4 regions of the Kitasatospora paranensis genome follow, and region 1 is predicted to be linked to each of the others. Evidence: riboswitches for the same ligand, from Rfam matches in the RefSeq annotation. Region 1 holds a riboswitch; each other region holds the start of a gene.
What was found. A riboswitch is a leader RNA that binds a small molecule or an ion and turns the genes downstream of it on or off. The one in region 1 is predicted to bind cobalamin.

Region 2: linked by a shared signal. The riboswitch ahead of ABEB13_RS40995 (hotdog domain-containing protein) and the one ahead of ABEB13_RS28545 (CbtB domain-containing protein) in region 1 are both predicted to bind cobalamin.
Region 3: linked by a shared signal. The riboswitch ahead of ABEB13_RS25385 (ribonucleoside-diphosphate reductase subunit alpha) and the one ahead of ABEB13_RS28545 (CbtB domain-containing protein) in region 1 are both predicted to bind cobalamin.
Region 4: linked by a shared signal. The riboswitch ahead of nicT (Nickel transporter NicT) and the one ahead of ABEB13_RS28545 (CbtB domain-containing protein) in region 1 are both predicted to bind cobalamin.

The regions. Positions count from the first base shown of each region.
Region 1 covers NZ_BAABKV010000001.1:6,004,061-6,007,258, reverse strand. Annotated here, with positions in the region: gene ABEB13_RS28555 (hypothetical protein) at 1-351, shown strand, start outside; gene ABEB13_RS28550 (histidine phosphatase family protein) at 359-916, opposite strand; cobalamin riboswitch at 1,035-1,195, shown strand; partial or broken gene ABEB13_RS28545 (CbtB domain-containing protein) at 1,229-1,452, shown strand; gene ABEB13_RS28540 (CbtA family protein) at 1,466-2,227, shown strand; partial or broken gene pepN (aminopeptidase N) at 2,301-3,198, opposite strand, start outside.
Region 2 covers NZ_BAABKV010000001.1:7,969,775-7,972,972, forward strand. Annotated here, with positions in the region: gene ABEB13_RS37835 (DUF6087 family protein) at 100-351, shown strand; gene ABEB13_RS37840 (LURP-one-related/scramblase family protein) at 611-1,159, shown strand; cobalamin riboswitch at 1,397-1,547, shown strand; partial or broken gene ABEB13_RS40995 (hotdog domain-containing protein) at 1,991-2,119, shown strand; tRNA gene ABEB13_RS37850 (tRNA-Met) at 2,431-2,507, shown strand; gene ABEB13_RS37855 (class I SAM-dependent DNA methyltransferase) at 2,588-3,198, opposite strand, start outside.
Region 3 covers NZ_BAABKV010000001.1:5,272,978-5,276,175, reverse strand. Annotated here, with positions in the region: gene ABEB13_RS25395 (LamG domain-containing protein) at 181-852, opposite strand; gene ABEB13_RS25390 (hypothetical protein) at 801-1,085, opposite strand; cobalamin riboswitch at 1,469-1,600, shown strand; gene ABEB13_RS25385 (ribonucleoside-diphosphate reductase subunit alpha) at 1,801-3,198, shown strand, end outside.
Region 4 covers NZ_BAABKV010000001.1:6,999,454-7,002,651, reverse strand. Annotated here, with positions in the region: gene nicT (Nickel transporter NicT) at 162-1,304, opposite strand; cobalamin riboswitch at 1,337-1,554, opposite strand; gene ABEB13_RS33280 (ArsR/SmtB family transcription factor) at 1,638-2,000, shown strand; gene ABEB13_RS33275 (phosphatidylinositol-specific phospholipase C domain-containing protein) at 2,231-3,198, shown strand, end outside.

The sequences.
Region 1 (3,198 bases):
GTCGAACGGTTCGGGCCGTCCGGGACCAGGCACACGGTGGTGCTGACCGTCCGCCGGCAGCTGACCGCGCTCCAGGTCGAGCTGCGCCTGGAGCGGCCGGAGGCGCTGCCCGGGACCGTCCCGTGGTGCAGCCTGCCGGGCGTGGTGACCACCGTGGCCGTGGAGCACGGCATCCTGGTCTACCGCTGGACGCTCCCTGTCGGAATGGACATCGCCCCCGGCCGGTACGCCTTCGAGGTGCTCGGCAGCAGGCCCGCCGGCGACCGGGCGGGGGCGCCCGAGACCTGGTCGGCGGCGGCCTTCGTCCTGGACGGCCCGCAGGCGGTCGCCGTCCGCGGTATCTTCGGCTGACCTGTCGTCACTGTGCGGACGGACGGCCCAGCCTGACGTTCCAGCGGCCGAGCCGTCCGCTCAGCCGGGTGACCGAGAGCGGCTCCACGTCCAGCCGCCAGAAGGCCGCGCCGGGCACCCCGAGCGCGTGCAGCACGGCTGCCCGGACGACGTCCGGCTCGACCACCGCGGTCACCCGCGGGCCGTCCGCGGGCAGCGCGTCCAGCCAGCCGCCGACCCGGGCGCACAGGTCGAGCACCGACTCGCCGCCGTGCGGGGCCGCCGCCGGGTCGGAGAGCCACCGGGCCAGCTCCCCGCCCTCGGCCGCGGCCACCTCCTCCAGGGTGCGTCCGCGCCAGCGGCCGGTCGCGGCACCGGCCAGCGCGGGCACCGGATCCGCCGCCAGACCGAGCGCCTCGGCGGTCTGCGTGCAGCGCGGGGACGGCGCGGCGACCACCAGCCCACCCGGGTCGACGCGCCCGGCCGCCTCCCGCGCCGGGCGCAGGTCCGGCTCGCCGAGCGGCCGGTCGTCCTCGAACCGGGGCTGCCGCGCGGCCGCGCCGAGCACCGCTGAGACCAATGTCACGCGCACCGTCACCGGCTGCTCCTCCCTCGCCAACTCCCCTGCCGCACAGCCGGATCCGCCCGGCCCCCGGCGCACGCCGCCGGCCGGCGCGGCGCTGTGCTCCCTGCGCACGCCCTTGGCGGGCGACCCGAGTGACGGTACCTTCAGGTCGACATGACGACGGCATGACGGAAGCCCGGTGAGAATCCGGCACGGTCGCGCCACTGTAAGTCCGGCAGTCACCGCCCCAGCGGGGCGCCTGCCGGAAAGTCAGACCCGGGCCGTCGTCCCTGCACCATCTAGCGGGACGCGAGTTCCCGAGGAGGTCCTGCCATGGCTCAGTCCGTCGCCCCTGCCCTCTCCCCGACCAGCACGCCGTCGGTGGCCCCCTTCCCGTGAAGGCCGTCCTGCCGTGGGCCGTCTTCTTCGGCATCCTGATGCTCGCCCTGATCTACTTCGTCGGCGCCGAGCAGGGCGCCACCTCCCTGATCTCCGGCGAGAACGTGCACGAGTGGGTGCACGACGGCCGGCACCTGCTCGGCTTCCCCTGCCACTGATCCGGCGGACACCGTGAACTCCGTCTCCGTCAGATCCCTGCTCGTCCGCGGCATGCTCGCCGGCCTCGCCGCCGGCCTGATCGCCCTGGTCGTCGCCTACCTGCTCGGCGAACCGCGGGTCGACGCGGCCATCGCCTACGAGGACGCCCACACCACCGAGCACGGGATGGAACTGGTCAGCCGTTCCCTGCAGTCCACCGCGGGCCTCGCCACCGGTGTGCTGGTGTACGGCGTGGCGCTCGGCGGCATCGCCGGCCTGGCGTTCTGTTTCGCGCTCGGCCGGGTCGGTCGCTTCACCCCGCGGGCGACCGCCGCCCTGCTCGCCGGCACCGCCCTGGTCGCCGTCTACCTGGTGCCGTTCCTCAAGTACCCGGCCAACCCGCCGTCCGTCGGCGATCCCGAGACCATCGGCAAGCGCACCACGCTGTACTTCCTGATGATGGCGCTCAGCGTGCTGCTGTCCGTCGCCGCGGTGATCCTCGGCAAACGGCTCGCCCCGAGGCTCGGCACCTGGTGGGCCACCGTCGCGGCGGTAGCCGCCTTCGCGGTCGCGGTCGGCCTGGCCTACGCCTTCCTGCCCGCGATCAACGAGGTGCCGGAGGACTTCCCGGCGACGCTGCTCTGGCAGTTCCGGGTCGCCGCGCTCTCCATCCAGCTGACCTTCTGGGCCTCCTTCGGGCTGCTCTTCGGGCATCTGGCCGAGCGTCTGCTGAACCCGGCGCCCGCCCGGCCAGCCGTGGCCGAGCCGGCCGCGGAGGCCGCAGCCGCGCACTGAGGACACGCCGTCCCGCCGATGGGCCGCCCGGTCGAACCGACCGGGCGGCCCATCGGCGTCGGACCGGCCGGTGTCAGGCCCGGTGCGCCACCGCCCGGCGCAGGTCGTCGAGTTCGTCGGCGAGGCAGCGCCGCAGCGCCGGGGCCAGATCGGTGCGGGCCAGGCAGGCCTCGGCCGCCCGGACGGTGTCCGGCTCGGCCGCGCCGGACGGGAACAGCCCGGCACCGAGCGCCTTGGCGACCGCGCCACCGCGCTCCCCCGCCGTCGGGATCTGCGCGAAGTACCGCTGCCGGTAGTCCGCCTGGAGCTCGGGCGAACCCGAGCGCCAGAACCCGTCCGCGGTCGCCGTCAGCAGCTGGTTGGAGAGCGCGTCGGGGGTGAACATCCGCTGCCAGGCCTGCTCCTTGGCCGCCCGCGCGGGCAGCGCCGCCGGGCCCGGGCGGCGCCCTGCTCGCCGGTGTCGCTGGGGTCGGCGGCGAGTTCGGCGGCGATCCGCTCCTCGCCCACCGCGCCCGCGGCGGCGAGCACGGCCAGCCCGGCCCAGCGCAGGTCGTGGTCGAACGGGAGGCCGTCCGGCAGGTCGCGGCCGTCCAGCCAGCCCGCGAGTTCGGCGATCCGCGCCGGGCCCGTGGCGGTCGCCACCGCGCCGCGCAGCGCGGCGATCCGCAGGCTCTCCCCGGCGTCGGGGCGGGCCAGCAACGCCCGGACGGTGTCGCCCAGCAGGCCGAGCGCGGCCGGCCGGTCGGCCGGGGCCAGGTAGCGCCCCACCACGTGGTCGGTGGCGAAGCGCAGCACCGCCTCGACGATGGCGTCCGAGCTCTCGGCCGGCAGGTGGTCGGCCACCAGCCGGAGGTAGCCGGCGGCGGGCAGTTCGGCCGAGCGGACGAGGTCGCGGGCGTGCTCCCAGAGGACGGCGCGGGCGAGCTCGTCCGGGACGGCCGACAGGGAGGCCGCCACCGTCGCCGCGGAGT
Region 2 (3,198 bases), 2.0 Mb from region 1:
GGTGGGTGCGGTTCCGCGGCTGCACGGCGCGCCGTCACGGCCACGGACGGTTAACCTCGGTTCAGGTGCGTGCAGCACATGGGCAGAGGAAGGTGTGACGTGTTCGGATCCGACGAGCCGGCGTTCGACCGGTACACCGACCGCGCGGAGGTGCGCCGACCGGCCGGCACCCGCGACGCCGTCCTGCTCGGCGAAGGGTCGGACGACGGGTATGCGCGCTTCGCGGACGGGCCGCGGCTGGTCGTGGAGTGGGACGGCCGGGTCTGGCAGCCGGTCGCCGTCGCCGACACCTACGCGGCGGCCTACCAGATGGTCACGCAGGGCGGGCTGCGGATCTTCCCGCAGGCCTGAGCCCCGGTCATGCCCGGACGGCCCGGGCAGACCGGACCAGCGACCCGGACGCCCGGCGCAGGTCCGACACCGGTCCGACACCGGTCCGACAGCGGTCCGACAGGTGTCCGCCGCCGGGAGGCAGGCCGAGGGGCCGGGCGGTGACCGGCGGGCCGGCCGGGGCCGGACTACGATGACACGGAAGTGCGAACGATCCACCGTGTCGGGCGGGCCCTCGGCGGGGCCGTCCGACACCGGGCCACCGGAAGGGGGCCGGGTGATGTTCCAGGAGCGCAGGGACCGCCGGCACGCCAATGACGCCTTCGACCACGGTGAGGGCGTCACCCACTACCGGATGCAGCAGAAGATGGTCTCCATCGGTGACGACTACTGGATCGACGACGACGCCGGTGAGCACCTGTTCAAGGTGAACGGCAAAGCTCTGCGCGCCCGTCGGACCTGGTCGATCGAGGACCGGGACGGCCACCGGGTCGCCAAGGTGCAGAGCCGTCCGCTGCGGATCAAGGACTCGATGGAGATCGAGGACGCGGACGGCCACCGGATCGCGCTGGTCAAGAAGGCCGTCGTCGGTCCGCTCCGCGACCGCTGGCGGATCAAGCAGGAACATGGTGAGGACCTCACCGTCCACGGGAACGTCGTCGACCACGAGTACACCATCGAGCGCGACGGCTACAAGATCGCCGAAGTGTCCAAGCGGTGGTTCAGGGTGCGGGACACCTACGGCCTGAACATCGGCCCCGACGCCGATCACGCCACCGTGCTGGCCGCCACGGTCGCGATCGACGCGATGGCCCATCCCGGCGACTGATCTCTTCCGCAGCCCTCGCGCCGGGTAGCCTCCGGCACGAAGCCGACCTTCTCGTGAGCACGGCGGCCGCGCAGATCGCGGCCGAAGACGTGAGCGGGATCCCGTGCAGTCCGAGCCGCTCGAAGCCGTGACCCACCGTCAGCCGCACCGCCTCCGAGCCCGGTCCCGTCCGGTCGGAGCACTGGAGTGGGCGGCGCAGCTGGTTCGCCCCGTCCGCCAGGCGGGATGCGTCGTCAGAGGGAATCCGGTGCGAGTCCGGAACTGCCCCGCAGTGGTGAGTGGGAACGAAAGCCGTCATCCAGCACTGGACACCTCGGTGTCCGGGAAGCGACGGCCGGTAGGAGCCGGACGGCCGACAGGCCCGGTGCGCCCGCGAACCCGAAGACCTGCCGCTGCCCGTGCGCCGCAGCGGCGTACGGCCTCACCGGGACCTCGTGGGCGGGTCGGCGGCGGAACGGGCAGGGCGCGGCACTCTCCGCAACGGCCCGTCCCTTCGCGCATCCCGCCGGCGTGGTCCGCGCGAACTCGCGAAGGAGAGTTCCGTGACGCACACCATCTGCCTGCCGGTCGTCCCCGCCCGGGCCGTTGCCACGGGCCGCCGACCCGCCGTCGGTCCGTTCCGTGCCGCCCTCCCGCCGTCCGCTCCGCCGCCCTCCGACGAGTGGACGGGACGCGCCTCCGTGGGGCGACCGCCGCCGCGGGCGGTCACCGGTGACCGCTCCTGCGCCCGTCGGCGCCTCGCGCACCCCGGCCGACTGGGCCGTCACGCTCGCCCACATCATGAGCGACCACGACACCAACCTCTACGGCACCGTCCATGGCGGCGTGGTGATGAAGCTGATCGACGACGCAGCCGCCGCGGCAGCCGGTCGCCACGCGGGGATGACCGCCGTCACCGTCTCCGTCGAGGAGATGACGTTCCTGGCGCCGGTCCGGGCCGGTGACCTGCTCACCGTCAGGGCCCGGGTCGACCGTGCGGGCCGGACTTCCATGGACGTGGGTGTCGTGGTGACCGCGGAGCGCTGGAACCGCACGGGCCCGGTCACCCGGGCCGCGACGGCCCACCTGGTCTTCGTCGCCGTCGACGCGGCGGGTCAGCCCCACCGGGTGCCGGAGCTCCGTCCCGCCGATCCCGCCGACCGCCTGCGGGAGCGCCGGGCACGTGCCCGGCGGTCCGAGCGCGGGCCACCCGGACAACGGTCTGCCGCGGGGGCGGCGACCGGAATCGATTTCCCATCCGGAGGCGAGTGCCGTAGGGTCGGGATCACCGACGCGGGGTGGAGCAGCTCGGTAGCTCGCTGGGCTCATAACCCAGAGGTCGCAGGTTCAAATCCTGTCCCCGCTACCACAACAGGCCGGGCCCGGTGCACACTGTGCACCGGGCCCGGCCTGCGTCGTCCTCGGCCGTCGCGTCCCCCGCGGGCGCTGTCAGCCGATCGGCTTCTCCCAGACCGAGACGTGTCGGGTGCTGTGCTCGGTGAAGGGTTCGCGCGTCCAGTTGTCCCAGCGGTCGCGCAGGCGCAGGCCGGCGAGCCGGGCCATCAGGTCCAGCTCGGCGGGCCAGATGTAGCGGAAGGGGATCGAGCGGGCCTCGCCGCGGCCGTCCGCCGAGACGGTGATGTAGTGACAGGTCGCGTCCTGGGTGACGGTGTCGTAGACCGTGCAGGCCCAGTCGGTCGGACCGGAACGGAACTGGATGGTGTTCTGGCCGGGCGGGAGCCTGCGCAGCTCCGGCACCATGACCTCGATGACGAAGCAGCCCCCGGGTGCGAGGTGCCTGGCGGCGTTGCGGAAGCACGCTACCTGTGCGTCCTGTTCGGTGAGGTTCATGATGGTGTTGAAGACGAGGTAGGCGAGCGAGAACGGGCCGTCCGCCGTCGTGTCCACGGCCGTCGTGGCGAAGTCGCCGATCGAGACGCCGATGTCGTTGCCGCCGCGCTTGGCGCGCATCCGGGCCACCATGGCCCGCGAGAGGTCGATGCCGTGGACGGGAACACCCCGCCCGGCGAGCGGCAGCGCGATCCGCCCGGTGCCGATCC
Region 3 (3,198 bases), 730 kb from region 1:
CCGCGGCCGACCATGTTCGGCCGACACCGCAACCCGATGCGACCCGACGATAGCCGACGGTCGCTTCCCCGTTCCAACGGGCGTCATCTTTTCATACTGGGCATGGCTGTGACACAACGCCAGATGTGTGCGGGGCCACACCGCCGGCTTCGCGGGGCCGGCGGCGGAGTGGACGGACCGTCAGCCGCCGACCAGCCAGGAGCCGCTGGGCTTGGCACTCAGACCGGTGCCGCCGCCCTTGAGGCTGGCGACCTGCGTGGGATTCAGCGCCTTGTCCCAGACCAGGATGCGGCCGATGACGCCGGCCCAGCTGCCGCCCCAGATGCCGTGGTGCCGGCTGCGGCCGAGCTGCAGCGGGCCCGGACCGGCCCAGATGCCGCCGCCGACCTTCTCGGTGGCGGCCGACGCCCCGTTGACGTAGAGCGTGACGGCCTTCTGGTCGGCGTCGTACACGCCGGTGAGCAGCGCCCACTGACCGACCGTCGCCAGGGTGGTGGGGGCGGTGGCGGTGACGACCGTGCCGTCCGCGCCGCCGTCCTTGGTCTGGACCCGGAACACCCAGGCCTGCTTGCCGTTCGCGTCGTCCCGCGCCAGGTCGAAGGAGTACGAGACCCCGTCGCCCTCACTGATCGCCGAACGGGAGCCGCCGGGAGCCTCGTTGTAGACCCAGGCGGAGATGGAGAAGCTCTTGGTGACGTCCACGACCTGGTTGGCGGACTGCGCGAAGGAGTTGCCGTTGCTGCGCAGCCGCAGCGCCCAGCCGCCCTGGACCTCGCTCAGCTGCGCGTCCGGCCCCATGGCTATGTTCGACTGCCCGGAGCGGTCGGCGAGCAGCTCCGGCTGCCCGGCCACGGTGGGCGAGTTGGCCGCCGCGGAGGCGCCGGACCCGGACGGGCGGGGGAGGCCGCACTGCTGCCGCTGGCCGTCGGGCCGGGGGTCGGGCCGTGGTGCATGCCGCCGACCACGACCGTGCCGACGGCACCGCCGAGCACGACCGCCGCGAGCACGATGCCGCCGGTCCACATCAGCTTGCGCTTGCGGGACCTGGCCTCGTGCCGCTCGGCGAGCGCCTCCCAGTCCGGCATCGCGGAACCGGCGGACGGCTGCGTCTGCCACGGGGGCGGGGTCGCCTGCGAAGGGAACGTCGGCGGGCCGAATCCGGCCTGCGGCGGGAAGGGCTGACCACCCTGCGTCGCCTGACCCTCGGGGGTACCGGACGGCCCCCCTGGGATGCGGGCTGACCATTCCAGCCGGGCGGTGCTCCCGTTCCGTCGCTCATGAGCTGAGATCGTAGGCCATGGCGCCCACGAGGGTCCCGGGTGGTGACCATTCCGTGAGCAGGACGGGCAGGTCGGGGGCGGGACGGATGCGCGGAACGTGGTCCTCCGGGCAGCCCGCGCCACGGACGCGACACGGACGCGACACGCTCCGTGCACAAGATATGGGGGTACATCAACGAGACACCACAACATGTATGCTCACTCTCGCTGTCGACGCAGGGGAATCCGGTGGAAGTCCGGGACTGCCCCGCAACGGTGAGCAGGCTCCCCTACGCCGGGGCCCGCACAGTCCGAGGACCTGCCGACCGTGTGCCACAGGGCTTCCCCGCAGAGGCCATGAAGCACAGCTGTACGTCCGGGCCTCGCGGGTGGGCCGGGTGGGCGGTGCGCGCCCCGATCACGATCGGGCGTGCCGTCCTCCCCTGCCGCGCCGGCCCGGGCGGCCTCCCCAGCCGGGAGGTGCCCCGACCGCTGCCGCCACAGGAGAGAGTGCGCCTTGACCGTCGCTGCCTCAGTCACCCTGCCCTCCCAGGGTCTCGCCGACTCCGCCCGGAACGACCCCGGTGCGGCGTTGCTCCGGCTGCTCACCGACCGCAGCACCGACCTCCCCCAGGTGGACCCCGGTCACGTCGCCGCCGCCGCGCTGCGCGGACGCCACGCCGGCTCGGACTTCGCCGAGCTGCGCGGGCTGGCCGTGGAGGCCGCCGCGTCGATGATCGCCGAGGACCCCCAGTACTCGAAGCTCGCGGCCCGGCTGCTCGCCCTGGAGATCCAGGACGAGGCCGTCTCGCAGGGGGCGGTCTCCTTCGCCGCCTCGATCGCCGTCGGCCACGCCGAAGGCCTGATCGGCGATGCCACCGCCGCCCTCGTGGCCCGGCACGCGGCCCTGTTCGACTCGCTGCTCGACCCTCAGGGCGACGACCGGTTCGAGTACTTCGGCCTGCGCACCGTCCAGTCCCGCTACCTGCTGCGCCACCCGATCACCCGCAAGGTCGTGGAGACCCCGCAGCACTTCCTGCTGCGCGTCGCCGCCGGCCTGGCGGTCGGCGACAGCGAGCAGTCGGTGGCCGAGGTCGCCGAGCTGTACCGGCTGATGAGCCGTCTGGAGTACCTGACGTCCTCTCCGACGCTCTTCAACTCCGGCACCAAGCACCCGCAGATGTCCTCCTGCTACCTGCTGGACTCGCCGCTGGACAACCTCGACTCGATCTACAACCGGTACGCGCAGATCGCCCGGCTGTCCAAGCACGCCGGCGGCATCGGCCTGTCCTACTCCCGGATCCGCTCGCGCGGTTCGCTCATCCGCGGCACCAACGGCAAGTCCAACGGCATCGTGCCGTTCCTGCGCACCCTCGACTCCTCGGTCGCCGCGGTCAACCAGGGCGGCCGCCGCAAGGGCGCGGCCTGCGTCTACCTGGAGACCTGGCACGCGGACATCGAGGAGTTCCTCGAACTGCGCGACAACACCGGCGAGGAGGCCCGCCGTACCCACAACCTGAACCTCGCGCACTGGATCCCGGACGAGTTCATGCGCCGGGTCAACGCGAACCAGGACTGGTCGCTGTTCTCCCCCGCCGACGTGCCCGAGCTGGTCGACCTGTGGGGCGCCGACTTCGACGAGGCGTACCTCAAGGCCGAGCTGGCCGGCAAGGCCGTCCGCACCATCCCGGCGCAGACCCTGTACGCCCGGATGATGCGCACCCTCGCGCAGACCGGCAACGGCTGGATGACCTTCAAGGACGCCTCCAACCGGGCCGCCAACCAGACCGCGCTGCCCGGCCGCACCGTGCACTCCTCCAACCTGTGCACGGAGATCCTGGAGGTCACCGACGACTCCGAGACGGCCGTCTGCAACCTCGGCTCGGTGAACCTCGGCGCCCACGTCGCGCCCGGCGCCACCGCCGCCGACCTGGTGGGT
Region 4 (3,198 bases), 1.0 Mb from region 1:
CCATGGCTGTGCACCGCAGGACGGCGCCGCCGGGATGCGGGGCCCTGCGGGGTGCGGGGCGGCGTGGGGCAACGGGCCGGTGCGGGGGTGCGGGCCCAGCAGCGTGACGGGGCGCAGCGGTGTGACGGGCGCAGCGGGTCATGGGGCACCGGAGGTGAGGTTCATCCGTCCGACCTCGACGCCCAGCGCTGCTCGACCCGGGCGATCCGCCAGTAGCCGATCGCCGCCGCCCAGACGACCACGAAGAGGCCGACAATCACGAACCCGACGTTGTCCAGGCTCAATCCGGCCACCCAACCGCTCACCGGATCGGTCAGACCCAGCTTGTCGTGGAACACCGCCACCAGTTCGATGGTGCCGATGACAAAGGCCACCGCGATCGACAGCCCGGTGATGGTCAGGTTGTAGAAGACCTTCCGCACCGGGTTGGAGAACGCCCACTGGTAGGCGAAGTTCATGAACGTGCCGTCCAGCGTGTCGAACAGGCTCATGCCGGCCGCGAACAGCAACGGCAGGCAGACGATGCCGTACCACGGGAGGCCGGCCGCCGCGCCCGAACCCGCCATCACCATCAGGGTGACCTCGGTCGCCGTATCGAACCCCAGCCCCAGCACCATCCCGACCGGGAACATCTGGCCGGGCCTGGAGATCGACCGGGTGGCCCGCCCGAGGATGCGGTTCATCAGGCCGCGCGAGTTGAGCTGAGCCTCCAACTCCGTTTCGTCGAAACGGCCCTGCCGCATCGCACGGAACACCCGCAGGATGCCGGTCAGCGCCACCAGATTGAGCGCGGCGATGAGGTAGAGGAAGGCGCCGGAGGCGGTGGTCCCGATCGCACCGAGCACCTGGTGGATCGTGGAGTCCTCGTCCATCAGCACACCCGCGAGCCTGGCGCCGCCCGCCACCAGGGCCGCCATCAGCACCACCATCGAGGAATGCCCGAGCGCGAACCAGAAGCCCACCGAGACCGGCCGCCGGCCGTCCGCCATCAGTTTGCGGGTGGTGTTGTCGATCACCGCGATGTGGTCGGCGTCAAAGGCATGCCGCATACCGAGCGTGTAGGCGGTGATGCCGAGGCCGGCCCCGAACACCTGGTTCCCCACGGTGTAGTGGTGTGGCGCCACCAGCAGGAACAGCGTTCCGAACGCCACCACATGAAGGGCAAGAATCACCGCCATCAGTCCGGCGGTACGCAGAGTGTCCTCGCGACCCCACCGATAGGCGGCCGCGGGCGCAACGGCGGACACCGGTGCGCCTGCGGCCCCGGCAGGCGGCGGGGTCGAACCAGTCACGGGCAGGGTCATCTGCGGATCACGCTTCAGCACCTCGTGGAATGACGTCGTGAGATGCCGCGGCCGGTCTCCTGGCTGACGGGTTCCCCTCCCGGCCGTCCGGCCCGGAACGAACTCCGTAACCGGCCTTCCCGGACGGCTGCGCGTCCAGTGGCACCGATGGCTACGGATGACCCCGATCACAGTGGCGAGGGCCGCTCCGGATTCGGGACCACGAGGTCCACCACCGGTCTTCCCGAGCACCACGGCCCGCCCACCGTAGGCCTGACGCCATGACAGCTGCAAGCCTGCAGACCTGCGCAGGTGTTGAAGATCACGGCCCGAGCACCTGCGAGAATCGCCCGCATGCACCTCGTCCCCGCCGACCGCGCCGGCCACCGCACCATCGACGGCCATCGGGTCTGCGAAGCGATCGCCGCCATCGGCGACGCCGCGCATGTACGTGTGTGGGCCGAGCGGTTCGCCCTTCTCGCCGACCCCGGGCGGCTCTCGCTGCTGCTCGCGCTCCACGAAACCGGCCCACTCGCGGTGAGCGACCTTGCGGTGGCAACCGGAATACGCGACCCCGCCGTTTCCCAGGCCCTGCGGCTGCTCCGCGCCGCAGGAGTCGTCACCGGCGAGCGGGACGGCCGGGTGGTCCGCTACCGGCTGACCGACCCGGCCATCGCCGAACTCCTCGCGCACGGGGTCCTCGGGCGGCAGGACTGACGGGGTGTCGGGGGATGCTGGCCCCTACTCCCGCCCCTCCCGATCACCACCATTTCATGGCGCGCCAGCCCGCACTGGATGTTGCCCGACGCGGATGTTCCTCGGCCCGTTGAAGTGTCAGCTTCAGCCAAGTTTTCTTGTCATGTCACCTTGAAGTCGCTCCCGTGCACCATGCTGCCGGACGGCGGCCCACCCGGACCGCCGTCCAGGCATCCGCCCGAGGAGACACCGTGACGCTCCGCCGTACGTTCGCTGTGGGACTGCTGGCCACGGCCGCCGCCCTGAACCCGGGTCAGCCCTCCGGTGCAACCGGCACCGGCGACCTGCCCTTCGGCTCCGCCACCACCGTCGGCATCCACAACACCTACGACCCGGCCGCCTTCCCGTTCCTCGCCCAGAGCCTGGACACCGGCACGGGCATGATCGAGCTCGATGTCTGGACCGACACCATCACCACCGAGTGGAAGGTGAGCCACTCCAACCCCCTCGGCAACTCCAACAACTGCACCGCTGCAACAAGCGCCTCCCAGCTGTACAGCGGCGGCACCAACAAGAACCTGGAGAACTGCTTCGACGACATCCGGGTCTGGCTCGGCGCCCACCCCGGCGCTGGCCCGCTCGTCGTCAAGCTCGAACTCAAGGGCGGCTTCGCCGCCAACCGCGGTATGGGCCCCGCCCAGCTCGACAGCCTGATCGCAGCACATCTCGGCAACACCGTCTTCCGCCCTGCCGATCTCCTTGCCAAGCCCGGCGGTGGTTCGTACTCCACCCTCGACGAGGCGGCCAGGGCCGGTAACTGGCCCAGCCGCGCGGCCCTGGCCGGACGGGTACTGATCGATGTCATTCCCGGCACCGTCGAGGAGGGCAACCCCTTCGACACCCTGCACACCGACGTCGAGTACGGCGGCTACCTGCGCAACCTCGCCGCGGCCGGGAAGGTCGGGCAGGCGCAGGTCTTCCCGGCGGTGCACGGAGCCGCCTCCGGAGACCCGCGCACCGGCTACACCGACGCCGGGATCCGGCCCTGGTTCGTGGTCTTCGACGGCGACGCCTCGGCCTACGTCGGCGGCATAGACACCTCCTGGTACGACAGCCGCCACTATCTGCTGGTGATGACGGACGCCCAGAACGTCGCCCCCGCGATCAGCGCCACCGATCCCACCGCCAACGAGGCACGGGCCCGCGCCACCCAGCTTGC